DNA from 3 places in the Desulfofarcimen acetoxidans DSM 771 genome. Region 2 is predicted to be linked to each of the others. Evidence: riboswitches for the same ligand, from Rfam matches in the RefSeq annotation. Region 2 holds a riboswitch; each other region holds the start of a gene.
What was found. A riboswitch is a leader RNA that binds a small molecule or an ion and turns the genes downstream of it on or off. The one in region 2 is predicted to bind cobalamin.
Positions count from the first base shown of each region.

Region 1: it holds a riboswitch for cobalamin, as region 2 does, so the genes downstream of both, DTOX_RS09710 (hypothetical protein) here and DTOX_RS02750 (S-layer homology domain-containing protein) in region 2, are expected to answer to the same signal.
Region 3: it holds a riboswitch for cobalamin, as region 2 does, so the genes downstream of both, DTOX_RS09725 (hypothetical protein) here and DTOX_RS02750 (S-layer homology domain-containing protein) in region 2, are expected to answer to the same signal.

Region 1 covers NC_013216.1:2,105,956-2,110,731, reverse strand. Annotated here, with positions in the region: gene DTOX_RS09715 (cadherin-like beta sandwich domain-containing protein) at 1-2,453, opposite strand, end outside; gene DTOX_RS09710 (hypothetical protein) at 2,618-3,493, opposite strand; cobalamin riboswitch at 3,670-3,840, opposite strand; gene DTOX_RS09700 (LytTR family DNA-binding domain-containing protein) at 4,125-4,490, opposite strand.
Region 2 covers NC_013216.1:572,523-577,298, reverse strand. Annotated here, with positions in the region: gene DTOX_RS02750 (S-layer homology domain-containing protein) at 1-2,364, opposite strand, end outside; cobalamin riboswitch at 2,573-2,765, opposite strand; cobalamin riboswitch at 2,950-3,133, shown strand; cobalamin riboswitch at 3,221-3,483, shown strand; gene DTOX_RS02740 (sirohydrochlorin cobaltochelatase) at 3,600-4,547, shown strand; gene DTOX_RS02735 (FecCD family ABC transporter permease) at 4,650-4,776, shown strand, end outside.
Region 3 covers NC_013216.1:2,113,322-2,118,097, reverse strand. Annotated here, with positions in the region: gene DTOX_RS09730 (immunoglobulin-like domain-containing protein) at 1-2,376, opposite strand, end outside; gene DTOX_RS09725 (hypothetical protein) at 2,511-3,395, opposite strand; cobalamin riboswitch at 3,754-3,938, opposite strand; gene DTOX_RS09720 (response regulator) at 4,243-4,626, opposite strand.

The DNA of each region.
Region 1 (4,776 bases), 1.5 Mb from region 2:
ATATTTGTCTCCGTAACATTGCCTGGATTAGACTGGAACCAACAGCGCGCTTTCACACTGACATCATTATTTTTAGGGTATATATACACACTAAGATTATTATTTGAAATATCAATTCCCGTGATATTAAGCTGGGAACTGTTTATTCCTTCAAGTGGAGCATAATTAGGCCCGTAATAATTGTAAAATAGCTCCTTCAGAGCGGCGTATTCCAATTTTGCCTGTTCAGAGGCAAATTCGTTGTCCTGCACTTCAAATGTAATGTCCGGCAGGGTGCTGAACAAAGGATTGTTTTCCCCTTCGGAAGCGTTGAAATTGGGCATCACTCCCGAGGGTGATATGTTGCGGTGCGCGTTAAGCGCGCTGCCCAGATGTCCGCAATGTATCCGGCCCTTATGGAGTAAAAATTCTCCCGGTTCGGACAACAATACACTGACCGTATTATACGAAGTGATATCGTATTGTGTGGGAGGACCCAGGCACAACCGCCCGTCCTGTGTCTCATACTGCACATATTGCGTGTATGGATAGCCGGGATTGTATATGCCCGCAATTTTCTGGATGGGGATCTCCAGTCCTTCAAAGCTGACCGACGCGGTTTCACCCAAATTGAAGGGTTCGCCTGGTTTCCAGTCCGGATTGCTTTTATTGACAATGTTGACCTGCAGGCCTTTGGCGTTCACCACATGGTACCGCACCGAATCTCCCGCGCTGACTTCGATAATGCTGCGGCCCTCTTTCAGGTTTACCGTAAAGCTCCCGTCCGGATTTGCCGCGCAGCTTGTCCACCCTTCGCCCCACCCGGTGTTATGCAGCGGGTCATGCACGCGTACCGATATGGTTCCGCTGTCCGCCGTGGGCTTGAAGGTGTAAGGCGCGGAATCGCTTTTATTTTTATCGAAATAAACGGTGTCATATTCTCTCTGATCAATATTGGTTTTGATGTTGGCTGCATTCCCAGAGTCCGCATCATCCACCACATTTACCACCACTATACCCGTGTTAATGGGGTCGATGGCGTTGAAATAATATTTTATCCCACTGGGAGGAGAGTAGCTTCCGGAAATGACATTACCCGGTGATTCAAGCCAGCCCAAGGCATCATAGGATATTTTTATAATACTGATACCTGTCTGCTTCCCGGTTACTTTAAGCAACTCTCTGCCTGGCTTGCCTGTCCACTGCTCGGACACCGAACCGCCCATCACCTCAACATGGTAGTCCGGCTCAACAAAATAATTATCTACCACACCGAGCTGCGCCTGCCAGACGCGTATGGGAAACAGGTCAAAGCTTTCCCCTTTTTTTAACACCACATACTTGCTGTCGTCCAGATTCATGTACAGGTTATCATCAATAAACCCGTTATCTACGCGGTGGCTATTGTCCAGCACGGCAAGGTCCAGGGTTATTGTCAAATCCGTGCCTCCCGGGTTCACGGTGAAACACTGGCACTGCTTCAGCCATTCGCCGCCGCCCGCCTCGTAATGAATACCATCCGCGCCGGAGGGAATATTAAATTTATAGATGTCATATTTTTCATCACCGGTGGTACCCATATAAGTCGGAGTATACTCGGTAAAAGGAATGAAGTGTGCTTTGCCTTTGCGAAAGACCCGCAGGTCGGCGCCTTTTGTAACCTGGAATGTAGTCTCAATACTCCTGGTTATTGCAACCCTTTCTGTTTTCTTTGATCCTAATACTACAGCATTGAGCCTTGACCAAGAAAAACTGCCGTCTTTGGGGCTGAAAGCGTCATTTACAGGAGTAGCATCCCAGTAATAGGGATTGCTCCCATCGCAGGCAAGAACGATGTAACTATGCTCAATATCTCCCTGTCCATCCTCCGCCCCGATCACCATTCCCGGATTTTGAATCTCTCCCTGGGAATTGCGCAGTACTATATTAAAGCCGGGCGCTTTGCCTGTCTCGGGGTCGATTCCTACTTTAATATTAAAATAGCCCAGGTAAAATGTCTGTTTGCCTTGCACATCCACTACTTCAAATGTGCCTTCGCCGCCCACTGTGCGCACGCCATCTTTTGTATAGTATACTTTAAATTTGTACTTGCCGGGCTCGGCATTAAAAATTATTTTCTTTCCAGTTTGTGTATCTTCCGGCGCGGTCACCGGCACCGGTTCACCGGCGGAATTGTATATTTCAATGGCATCGCCGGCGTTGTCGTCGATCAGGCCGCCATTACGGCTGGCAGTTTTGGGGTATTGAACCTCCACTGAACAGCTGTAAGTTGCGGCGGCCACAGAGGATTTTGCAATCTCATCCTCCGCCGGCACTACCATATCCAAATCATTGTAAGTTGCCGTAACCACGGAATCCGTTGCAGCCTCCTGATTAGTCCAGGCGCTCTGCGCCGGAAGCATGGCCAGTGCCAGTATAAATGCGGCCAGCAGCATTAGTGCTGTGTACATTGCTTTTTTCCAGTTGAGTACCATTATCCTTCCCTTTCTTTCTGATTGTGAATTGCCTTCTCTTTAAATGACCTCTGTTTTCCTGATTTTTGATAATACAATAAAACCCGGACCGGGGCTTAAAACAGTTCCCGGACCGGATTTACTGAAAATCTAAAAGAGCATGGCAACCATGCCTTTACTTATGTCTAGCGGTTGATATACGCCGGGAAATCGTGATCATCATACTCTCCGATACGCCACTGGATATAATCCCCATCCTCTAATCGGATGTCATCCGCGCCTATGACCTCGGAAATTGCCACCACATCATACTGTCCAGAGGTACCGCCCTCGCGGTATATGCGATACATCCAGCCCGCGGGATAAGGAGGCGTGTAATTCACACTATCAATTGTCATGCCGGTAACAAATGCACCGGAGGCGCTATAATTGTCAATCACATCTTCCATCATCATCCGCACCACGCCATCCATGGCCGTAACAAAGGACCTGCCAGAGTAAAAGTCATTGCCCTGCACATTGCCATCCCCGGAAGACAGCAAAGCGCCGTTTGAATTATAGACCTCAAAGTTCACATCGGCAGTGTCATCGTAGGGGTCAGCTGTGGGGCCATTCACCACTACCGTAAAATTGACATAGGCACTTTCCGGCGTACTGGCTACAATACTGGCAGTTCCAGGATTGGTACCCGGAGCAACGGTGACAACGGCATACGCATAATAAAAGTCTTCGTCTACATAAAACGGAGCTTGTTCTGCCACCGTAACGCCGCTGACACTGCCACCGACAACAGCCCACTCGACATCCTCTGCATCCTGTTCATTATCAAACCAATACGGCATCCAACTTGCATCGGCCGGAGCGGCATACAATTCAACAGTTTGTGCGTTAGCATCGTTTGCATCTACATCTGCAGTGAAAGGCACACCGTCATACGTGGTGAGATTAGGATATTCATTGGCAAAGGCGCCGCCGGCAAAGCTGAGAACCATGACGAGAACCATGATCATGGTCAGCATTATTGTACGTTTCTTAAACAATACAAAAACCCCCTTTAGCAAATTTTAATTTTCCAATCCCCAGTGTTCAATCCTTCTACAAACGCCGCTCGTGCTTGTGCCTGTCAATCCACAAGCATACGCATCACCCCTTCCATATACACAGCAAAGTTAATGCAACAAAAAAACCGCACGCAATTAAGCGGCGGATACGGTTTTTTATCCAGCCCGGTTCCGGGGGCCAATCTAATGCAAGAGTCGTCTCCTGACTTGCTTCAACGCTTTTCTCCTCCTTCTCGGCATTTGCGCCAATGGACCGGACAACTGTCCGATGGAGTAAGCTCGGCTTACAGTGGCCGTACCGTTCGGGACTCTAACCCGATTCCGTTACTCTTGCTTGGATTAAATATTCAGTTATTTAACTGCTATAATAATTATAGCAAAAAGTTCTTCATTAAGCATAAGCAGGAAAATATACTGTACATATATAAAAAACAACATAATATACATAAGAATATGAAATATTCGCCAAAAGCATTGTCAAGTTTTTTTTTAGACATACAAGTTATTTTAAGCAAATTTTCATATTACTCATGTATACTCGGCACGTACTTATTTGCGGCATGTACTGGATATTTGCTGTTATTCACCTTGAACCAACTTATAAAAGCCGGTTCTGCACTGCAAAAGTGGCTCAAATGATTCTTACCATCTCGAATAGTTTGCGCTCATTGCCCTTACTGATTTGCGCAGTTTCACTGATCAAGCGAAACTCAATGCAGCGCGTTTCGCCCTTGCTGAAAATTTTTTTAACCATTTTAATATTTACAAGATAGGACTGGTGGGACCTGAAAAAGATGGTATCATCCAGTTTCTTCTGTATTTCATTGAGGGTGATATTGACGGTGAACCTGCATGAGGGGGTATGAACATCTACTTTTCTTCCGTTAGTGGAAAACATAATGATCTCATCTTTGGAAATGAATATTTTTTCACAGCCGATTCTAAAACAGATAATATCATTAAAAAATTCAATATTTTGAGTCTCCGGCGAATTCATTTTACTACCCTCTTTGCAAACCTGCTTCGGGACAAGCCCGGGAGCTTCTACCCGTAAGGTTTCTCATGTCATTGAAATTTGCCTCCCCAAGTGAACATCCGGCAGGAAATCCGAAATAATATTTGATGCCATAGGATGTTGTCCCCAAACAAACCGTAACGGCAAATCAGCCGAGTTTGTAGCCGCCAACAAATAAAAAAGCCTCTCAACCGGTAGGGCCGAGAGGCTAAAAATACTGAATCATTAGCTTGCCAGCACTTTAGCACCTCTTCCATCGCTCGTAGAG
Region 2 (4,776 bases):
CTGCAATGCATCTGGAAGTTCTTTATTTTGCTCAATGAGGCTAGTTGATGAAGCAGCTGCCGACTGATTGCCCCCGGCACCTGCAGATCCTTTTAAGAGACTGTCCCAACTAGGTCCTGATGAATTCATATCCGTACTATACCACCAGATTACCCTATCCCCCTCTTTAACCACTTTATCAGAAGCAGTAGTCATAGGCACAACCCCGTTAACACTGTACATCCACCCGTTCATGCCGCTGTTAGCCAGCCCATCAATGCTCTTAACAAAACTGCTGTCGCCTACATAGCTCAAACCTGTGGCATGGAGTGCGCCCATAGCAGTAATACCCCATTTTGAAGTTTTATCCAGGATAACACTGCCCGGTCTGTAAATAATTTCGTCGTCCTTTCCCACTATCGCGATATTAACACTGCACCGGTTCTCAGACGAGCCGCCTCCTGGACCGTCTCCGCCAGGGTTACCGGTACCGTCCTGAATTAAATATGCATAAAGTGCTTCAGTGGCTCCAAAAACATTTTTAGATGCGCCAAAGCTGCCATCGGCATTCATTGTGTTATTCATCAGATAAGATACCGGAGTAAATTTTTTGCCATCAACAGTTTTTGTCCATTCAGCACCTTGTGGATCTATATTCAATCTATTTAAAGTTATGATTAGCTCAGAATTATCTACAGCAGGGTCATCATCTTTTGCGCTAACGCTGCCGTCATCCCGCTGAAGGGTTTTCAGATAATTCAGACCTTTATTTATTGCTGCCTGAACATCTGCCTCACCGGCTTCCGGCAGATAGCTGAGCGACCGGATAGCCTGTGCTGTGGAAAGGAAATCAGGGTAGTATTGATCAAAGATTTCTCCCCAGGAACCGGAAGTATCCTGCTTAGATAAAATATACGTTTTAGCATCGCCGGTGTTAAGCCCGTCAAGCTTTCCGGCTTCACCAAGGGCTAAATAAGCCCACATATCGCTGTATACGCTGTTTTCAAAAGAACCTTTACCCGGATCCTCTGCTTTTTGCCGGTCTGCCAAAAGTCTAATCAGCCTGTCCAGGCGTCCGGCGTCACCCCATTTGTTCACTGCCTTTATGCACTGAGTTATAGTTTTCGTCCGGGAATTTTTCACCCATTTTGAAGCAGTCCCTGTATACTGGTCAAAAGTATATCCCAGTGACTTGAGTGCCAGCAGTGTTTCAGCAGAGGAAAAGGTGCTGTCACCTTCTATACGGACTATGGCCGCCGTGTCAGCATCTTGCACGTCGTTAAGATAGGTAAGACCACCCTGTATAGTCTTATAAACATCGCTGCCTTCGTTCTTCGCCTCAGAAAAATAACTGAGTGCCGTAATAACCTGGGCAGTGGTATCAGACTCTTCAAAACCGCTTGTGTACTGTGAGCCCCAGGCTACACCGGCGTCTTGACCCCAGGAGTTCTTATGAATTTCTTTCAAATTATCAATAAAATTAAATGCCTTTGTCTGGTCAATATTACTGATTGCTCCAGCTTTTCCGAGAGCATTCAGAACCATAATATGGTCAAACATATTTGTCCCGAAACTGCCGTCACCATTTTGTTTGGCTGTAATCGCACCGGCCAGAACATCAATGTCGGTTGAAGCTTTGTCAACAGCATAAAGAGCCGTAAGTTCTTTGGACAGATACACAGCGTCCTGTACAGATGAATCCTTTTTAATGGACCGCGCCGTACTATTGGCAGAAAGCATTATGCTGTCTTTGAGGGATACACCATTATAGACCCAACCGCCCACTGACAGGTCCTCCCCCGATTTTGCCAGTGCCTCAACACAGCGGTAATCGAAACTCCAACCGTTTACATCATAGGTCATGCCGCCGTTTTGATATTTTGTCTTAAAAAAGTTTACAGCATTATCAATGGCACTCTGCACCTGATTGTAAACATCGCTGCCGACAGTAATGTCTTCTTTAACTGTCGACAAAGCCTGCAGCGGCACCTTTGTCCCATATTCATTGGCATAAGGGCCGAAACTGCCGTCATTATTCTGGGTTAAGCAAACATAATTTATTAAATTAACATTATTTCCCATTAAGTCGGCTAAGTTTTCGATTTCACTTCTTAAACTAGTGCCGTTTATGCTCCATTTCTCACTTGACAAATCCTGCCCGGCCATAGCCAGCACATAAGCGGTATAGCCATCAATTTTCTCTCCCGCCTTATACTTATCGTTAATAAAATCAACTGCTTTTGCCGCCATTTCAGCAGAAGTATATACAGCCTCTTGCCCGTTTGCTGACTGGCTGGTTAATCCGGAAAACTGAATAATGTTCAGGATAAAAAATATCATTACTGATAACGTTATGAATTGTAATTTTGTGTTTTTTCTCCTCATTATCTAATATCCACCTTTCCCATAACAAGTTCGCAACATCTTTAATTATCTCTAAAATTAGCAATATTTAATAAAACAAATAATTTTAAACTTAATTGCAACCAATACAAAAATAAAAATCCCGATCCACAAGTGAATCGGGATTTTATGGCGATGCCGGCAAAAATGGCATAAACATTAAAAACCACCTCCTATCACACGTAGATATGTGGCAATAAAGAACAAGGCAGTTTTCCTGGCTTAGGATCATCGTAAACCTCACGTCTTCCCGGGAATATCCTGTCCCAGTGACATAGTGTGAGGCTCCTACCCATTACAGTGGCGGGACCGCGCCGGACTCGCACCGGCTTCTCTTTTAAGCTTTATCATTCAGATAAAGCTCCCTGCTCCGGTTATGAATTTATATTCCTAATTATTTTTTGATTATTCATAATATCACGTTATGGCTGTGTTGTATATACCATAAAAAGATCATTTGTCAGAAGAGCATATTTGATTTAATAATATAGATTCTCGACATAGATTATCCGGAAGTATGGACACAATATTTGATTTATGATATAACTTTACCATGAATTAAATCACTCAATCAGTCTAATGCCAGTTGCCTTTTAGGAAAGGCACAGGGAACCAGGTGAGAATCCTGGACGGTCCGGCCACTGTAAATGGGCAGCCAACTCCCGATAAGCCACTGGGAATATTCCCGGGAAGGCGGAGTATGGCGCTATTTCCCATAAGTCAGGAGACCTGGCTGGCATTATCCAAAACGCTTTCCGGGGAAAAGTGTGCGGTCTTAGATTTCTGTATTCATCAGACGCTAAAACCTTAGCACCCCTCGGGAGAGCTAAGGTTTTTGTTTTTAATTTGGAAAACAGGTGCCCCTTCCCGAGGGACAGGGGTTAAAAGGGAAGCCGGTGCGAGTCCGGCGCGGTCCCGCCACTGTAACGGTGAGCTGCCTTACAAAAGGAAAAGGGAACAATCCATTTGGAACCGGCAAAATTGCTTGCCACTTATTCTGAAAAGGAATGTTCCAATCTTATGTCACTGGGTATTGACCTGGGAAGGCGTAAGGCAGCAATGACCCGGAGCCAGGAAACCTGCCTGTTTTCCCCAACGTTAGGCCTTGCGTGGATAAGGGGGTGTTGGACTTGTATCTAATAATATCAATACTTCCTCCTTAGAATCTGAATAAACTGACTGACTTACTAACTAACATTCAGAAGGAGGATCTATTTATGAAACGGGCCATTAGTTTGAGCAGCGTAATACTTGTATTATTTTTACTGATGGGGTGCAGCAATACAGGCAAACAAAATCCTACCGCACAAAACACTAACCCGGAAACCGAGAAAAAAGCCATTTTGATCGTTAGCTTCGGAACCACTTATGAAGATACCCGCAAGCTTACAATTGAAGCGGTGGAGAACAGAGCTAAAGAAGAATTTAAAGGCTGGGATGTTAGACGAGCTTTCAGTTCCCATACGATTATTAAAGTCTTGAAAGAACGCGATGGAATTGAGGTAGATACACCGGAGCAAGCCTTACAAAAATTAAAAAATGACGGCTATACTACTGTTGTGGTGCAAATGTTGAATATAATTCCAGGCGTGGAATACGATTACATTAAAAAAGTGGTAGACCAATACAAAAACGACAATTCTTTTAAAAAGATCTCGTGCGGTCTTCCCCTCTTGTACTATATGGGACAAGAAAACGAGCCAAATGATTTTATCACTGCACTGGAAGCACTAAAAACACAATTACCGTCTTCAATGAAAAACGATGAAGCGCTTCTCGTGCTGGCACACGGAACGCCTCATCCGGCCAATGCCTATTATACAGTACTGCAGCACACAATAAACGAGCTGGGCTTTAAAAACACCTATGTATATACGGTGGAAGGAACGCCGACGCTGGAGGAAGTAATTCCGCAATTAAAAGCTAATAATATCAAAAAAATTACTTTGATTCCGTTTATGCTTGTAGCCGGCGACCATGCCAATAACGACATGGCAGGTGAAGAGAAAGATTCGCATACGAGCCAGCTGAAAGCCGAAGGTTTTGCAGTGGATAGCTATCTTCACGGTCTTGGCGAAAATAAGGAGATTCAAAACATTTACATGAATCGTATAAAACAAGCGATGAATGAACTTAATTCAAAGCCTGCCGGTGAAGAAAAATAGAATTATTTATACATCCCTTGATTATGCAAGTATCCGAAATCTCAATTAATTGAGATGTGAATTTATATATTAATATAATTATCAAGTAAGTGAAAGGTCAAAATGCAGCATGAATTAATTCTGTCTCACAGAAAAAAAGAAAAACGAAGATTTCTGGTGCTGATTATACTGGTTATTTTCCTGGTCACCGGCTGCCTTATCTTTACCGGCCTGGGCGTTATCAAAATAC
Region 3 (4,776 bases), 1.5 Mb from region 2:
CCCGATCACTATGGTATTGACCCCGGACACACAATCTGTTCCCGCTCCGGAGGTGTCGATGACGGGAGCGGCGGCCCCGCGGTCCACCACGGCGTAATAGGCTTGTCCTCCTTCATTGGAGGTAAAGGTGACCTTCCCTTCCCCGGCGGACAAGCGCGCCCCACTTCCGTCGGAAATAAAGGGAGCGGTGATCTGGGCGGCATAATCGGGATACTTGCTCAGATAGGTGTCCCGGGCGTTAACAAAGCAGCTCCTGCCCGTATGCAGTTCCACCAGGGCCCCCAGTGTCTGGTAGGTGGCCATGTCATTGCTGCCACCGTTGAAGCCCACGGAGCCGTCATCCATCTGCAAGCTCAGAAGGGCGGTCATATAAGTGCCCCAATCTTCCTGCCAGGCATTGCTGCCCAGGTCTTCCGCCGTGGCGCCGAAGAGGACCAGGGCATTGAGCATCACGGCCATGCTGTTAGGATTGACAGCGTAAGCCGTGGCAGGCAGAGGGGTATCAAAGGATCCCGGGCTGCTCACCCCGGGCCAGTTCATGGTTACGCCGCCGTTAGCGTATAAATGAGTGGATACCATTGCCGCCATTTTGCCGACGGCGTCTCTAATGCGATCCCCGTATTCCAGATCATCCTGCAGGAAATATAGGGGATAGCTCTGCATGGCCAGCCAGTCGCTGGAAGAGATCATACTGATATCACTGCGCTCATCGACAGACATTTCCACGGTGGGCAGAATGGCCTTGATCCCGGCTTTTTTCAGGGCGTCGGTATAGCCTTCCGCCTCCGTGGCCCCGGCAATTTCCGCCCCCAGGAGGAGATAGGAGACGGTCAGGATATCAATTTTTAGATCCAGCACGCCGTCTTTCCCCAACTTCAGGGTGCCGTCCGCGTTATAGGCGTGGCCGATCAGCTCCGCCACCAGATTCCGGCCGTTGAAATTCCGGGGGTCCGCCCCCACGGCACAAAGGGCAGCCACATAACGGAAATCGTCTTTGGGCGAATTGAGTGTACCGCCGGCGTCCCGGCTTTTTAAAGCCGCTTCCAGGCCGTCCAAATAGGTCTTGCCGTCGGCGCCAGCCAGCAGGGGATCGGTGACGGCATAGCCGTAATTGGGAAAGATCCAGGCATCCCAGTCCGTACCGTCTCTACGCTCGGAAAGGCCCACATAAATTCCATCTTTTACAAATATCTTCGTTTGATACCAGGAGATCATTTTGTCCAGAGAAGCTTTGACATATTCCTTCACGCCCGGATAAACTGTAAAGGCTCTGTAGCTGTAGGAAGGATTGTCCGTGCCCAGCTGGATGGCGAGCCAGTAGCTGCCGGCGGGCAGATCCTGCACCAGAAAACCCAGATCCTTATAATCCTCGGCAGCGGCGCCGGGTACCGCGGCCACAGTGCTTTCCACCAGGGTGCCGGCAATAGCCGTATCCGGCGTGCCGTTTTCCGCGGCGGTCAGATAGAATTTCACCGGAGTCTCCGCGGCCACCGTATCGTTAAAGGCGGCTCCCACATTCAGCCAGAGCTTCGCCCCGGCATAGCTACCCCAGTGACTGGCATCCAGGGATTTTATATCCGGTTTGGAGACCGGGGTTCCGTTCACTGTCACATAAACTTCATTGGAGATATATGTGCCGATTTTGGTGTAAAAGCGAAGAGAATACTGGCTGGTTTCCTCGTTAAAAGATCCCAGGTTCAAAGAATCCTGGACAGCGGTGATATTCAGGTCGGCGCCGGTTTCCCCTTCCAGTTTCTCGTAAATTCTTGTCGACGAGTTACTATCATAATAGCCGTAATACCATTCCACCGGTTGGGCCGGATTCCCGGTGCCGTACACATTCAGAGATACGGTGCTTCCCTCCGCCACTTCCTGGCGATCCGGTGTTACAAAGGGATTGGGACCGTTTTCCTCCACACAGTAGAAAAATATAGTATTACTAGTATCAGCACCGTTAGAGTTTTTAATAGCAGAGTTTATTCGATAAGGATTCTGCCGGGTGGCCGTGGCGGGCACCGTTACGGAAAATTCCGCCCCGGCATCAAGGGGATATTTATCTGCAGCCTTATAGGGCGGCTTATACACCCTTAAAGAGGTAAAAGTGTAATCTGTATTTAAATTTGGATCTTTCTTTATGGTAATCTGGGTCGTCCCCGCCGGCACCGTGATATAGCAAGGAGAAGCAGCAACACTACCCGCTATATCGCCATAGTACTTAACCGGAAGGGGTGTGTCGCTTCCCGGCAATGTGGCAATTACATACAAACCATTTACTTCCTCTACTTCCGTGGCTAACGCAGTGCCGCCGGTCGCAAAAACAAACAGCAAAGCACAAAAGAGGGCAAAAAATAGTCCCCTCTGGTGATATTTCAACATCTGTTTTCCTCCGCCTTCTTAGAAATATTCTGTAAAGAAAAGCCGCTAACCTCCTCCATTTCCCCTGTACTTTAAAACAAAAAGAGGGAGTGGGCGGTTTTTTGGCAAACCGCCCACTTCCGCACCCCTCTTCTTTAGATAGGATCGTAACCGGTTACGGTATCGGTGGTATTCTCGATCAGCCCATTGCCAAAGGTGGTGCGTACTACTTCCACCTTATAGGTATGACTTCCGAAACTGCCGACATTGAGATCGACATTGCCGGAAGAATCGGTGGTGCCACTGGTCACAAGAGTCCCGCTTTCATTATAGGCTTTGACCGTCACGCCCTGATAATTAGCAAAATTCGTCAGATTCCAGGTATAGGTCGGCGCCGGCCCGTAATATTGGCAGGAAGCCTTCACGTTAACCGTCAGGGTATTGCTGTCGTTATCGGTAATGCTGGCGATTTTGGCAAAATCGGCGCAACTGGTGGAACTGCTCGCATCGTCATGATAGATATTGATTACATCCCCGTCTGTCACATAAGCGGTGGCGATGGAAGCACCCAAGCCTGCACTTTCCAGAGGAAACTTGTTGTTGATCCGGAAGACCCAGCCGTCCCAGGCATATTGGCTAGTGGGACCATAGGTCACAATGCTATTTTCATCGGTAACGGAATAGAAATAACTGTCGCCGGAATCAATGGGATTTCCATCAGTACCGTTAAACGTATAGTTCCCCATATCTTGCACCGCCAGCAGCACGTCCCGAACAAAGAAGGACTGGGCGGTTTCACCGGCCGTCAATAGAACATTATTAATGGTTGTGTAAATGTAGCTGCCGCTGATGGTCCGGCTTTCCACTACCAAATCAACGTTAATCGTTTGATCTGTATAGATGGGCGCCGTGCCCTGGATATAGGAAGCGCTTGTCGAGGTTAAGTAATCCTGGGCAAAGGCCGGAACGGACATGGCTAAGACAAGCATTACAACCAAGCCCAGCAGCATCATTTTACTCATGATTTTACCTGATTTCATAGCAAAAACCTCCTTAAATTAAATTTAAATTTTCTGCCCGCATTTTTCCCTCTCGGGGAACCAAACAGCCGGGTTTCTTCAGATCATAGGCATCACCTCTCTAACGGTGGAAATCCACCCTTTTTTCTAAGCAGAATTGCACCCTGCAGCCAAAGGGGCTTGGAACGTGTGCGAGACACCCCCCTCACCCCCGGGATGCAAACCGTAAAACTGAATGTTAGCTACTGTTTTCAGCTACTGAAATAAAAAAACCTCTACACGAATTGTAGAGGGAAGCAGGCAACCACATTTATAAAGCATAAAATGGTAATCCATGCGCGAGTCAGTTAATCCCCTCCCCATTCTCCGTGGGTATCTGGCGGCGACTATCAAACAAGCTGGTCTCCTGGCTCAGGGGTCAACCTTGTCTTACGCCTTCCCGGATTATTAAACCCAGTGACATCTTGTAAGACTACTGCCCTTCACAGTGGCGGGACCGCACCGGACTTGCACCGGTTTCCCAATTAAGCTTCTCTTATAAGCACTTGTTTTGTTCCATATTATTTAATTGTTTAATTATTTAACATATATCCAGTGAATCTCCTCCGGATCAAGCCTGTGGACTTTCAGGAGCAATTTTCCATAAACTTATTAATTAGTTTAGCATTTATTATATGATTTTGCAATACTTTGCAAATAATGCCGGATTTATTGTTTATTTAATCATTTATTGTGTATAAACGTACTAATTTAATGTTTATTTATTTCTAAGTTTTATGATTTTGAGAAAAGTTTTTTCCGAAAACTTCATTTTTTTATTGTCGAAAAAAGGCAGCCGCTCCCGGGTCGGTGAAGCTGTCCCTGAGATTTAAGGTAATTGCGGCAGCCCCTCCAATAAAAAAAATCTCATTAGTAGTCTAATTTCTTCAAAATCAAAAGGTTTGTTTATATAGTGATGCACATCTAACTTTTTAGCCTGTTCAAATATTTCCTGGTTGCCATATGCTGTTATAAGCACAACAACAAACTCGCTATAAATATTCCTTAGTTCCTTAAGCGTTTCAAGCCCGCTCATGCCCGGCATTTTAATATCCAGTAAAATTACCCGGGGTCTAAAATTAGATGCTATTTTTAAGGCCTCTTGCCCCCCGGCAGCAACTGCTACACGATAACCGTCATCATTCAGTACTTCATATAGCAGCCGACGTATTCCGCACCGATCATCAACGATAAGAACATCATAATTCCTCATGGATACCCCCCCCAAAAATTCTCCGTAATTTTCTTTAAAGAAGGCCCTCCCAGTCAGTGCTTCTACAGGTAAGTCTCTATAATTGAAATTGTACTGCTTTTATAACGCGGAGCATACCTGCCGGTAAATACTGCTTCCATATTCTCAGGT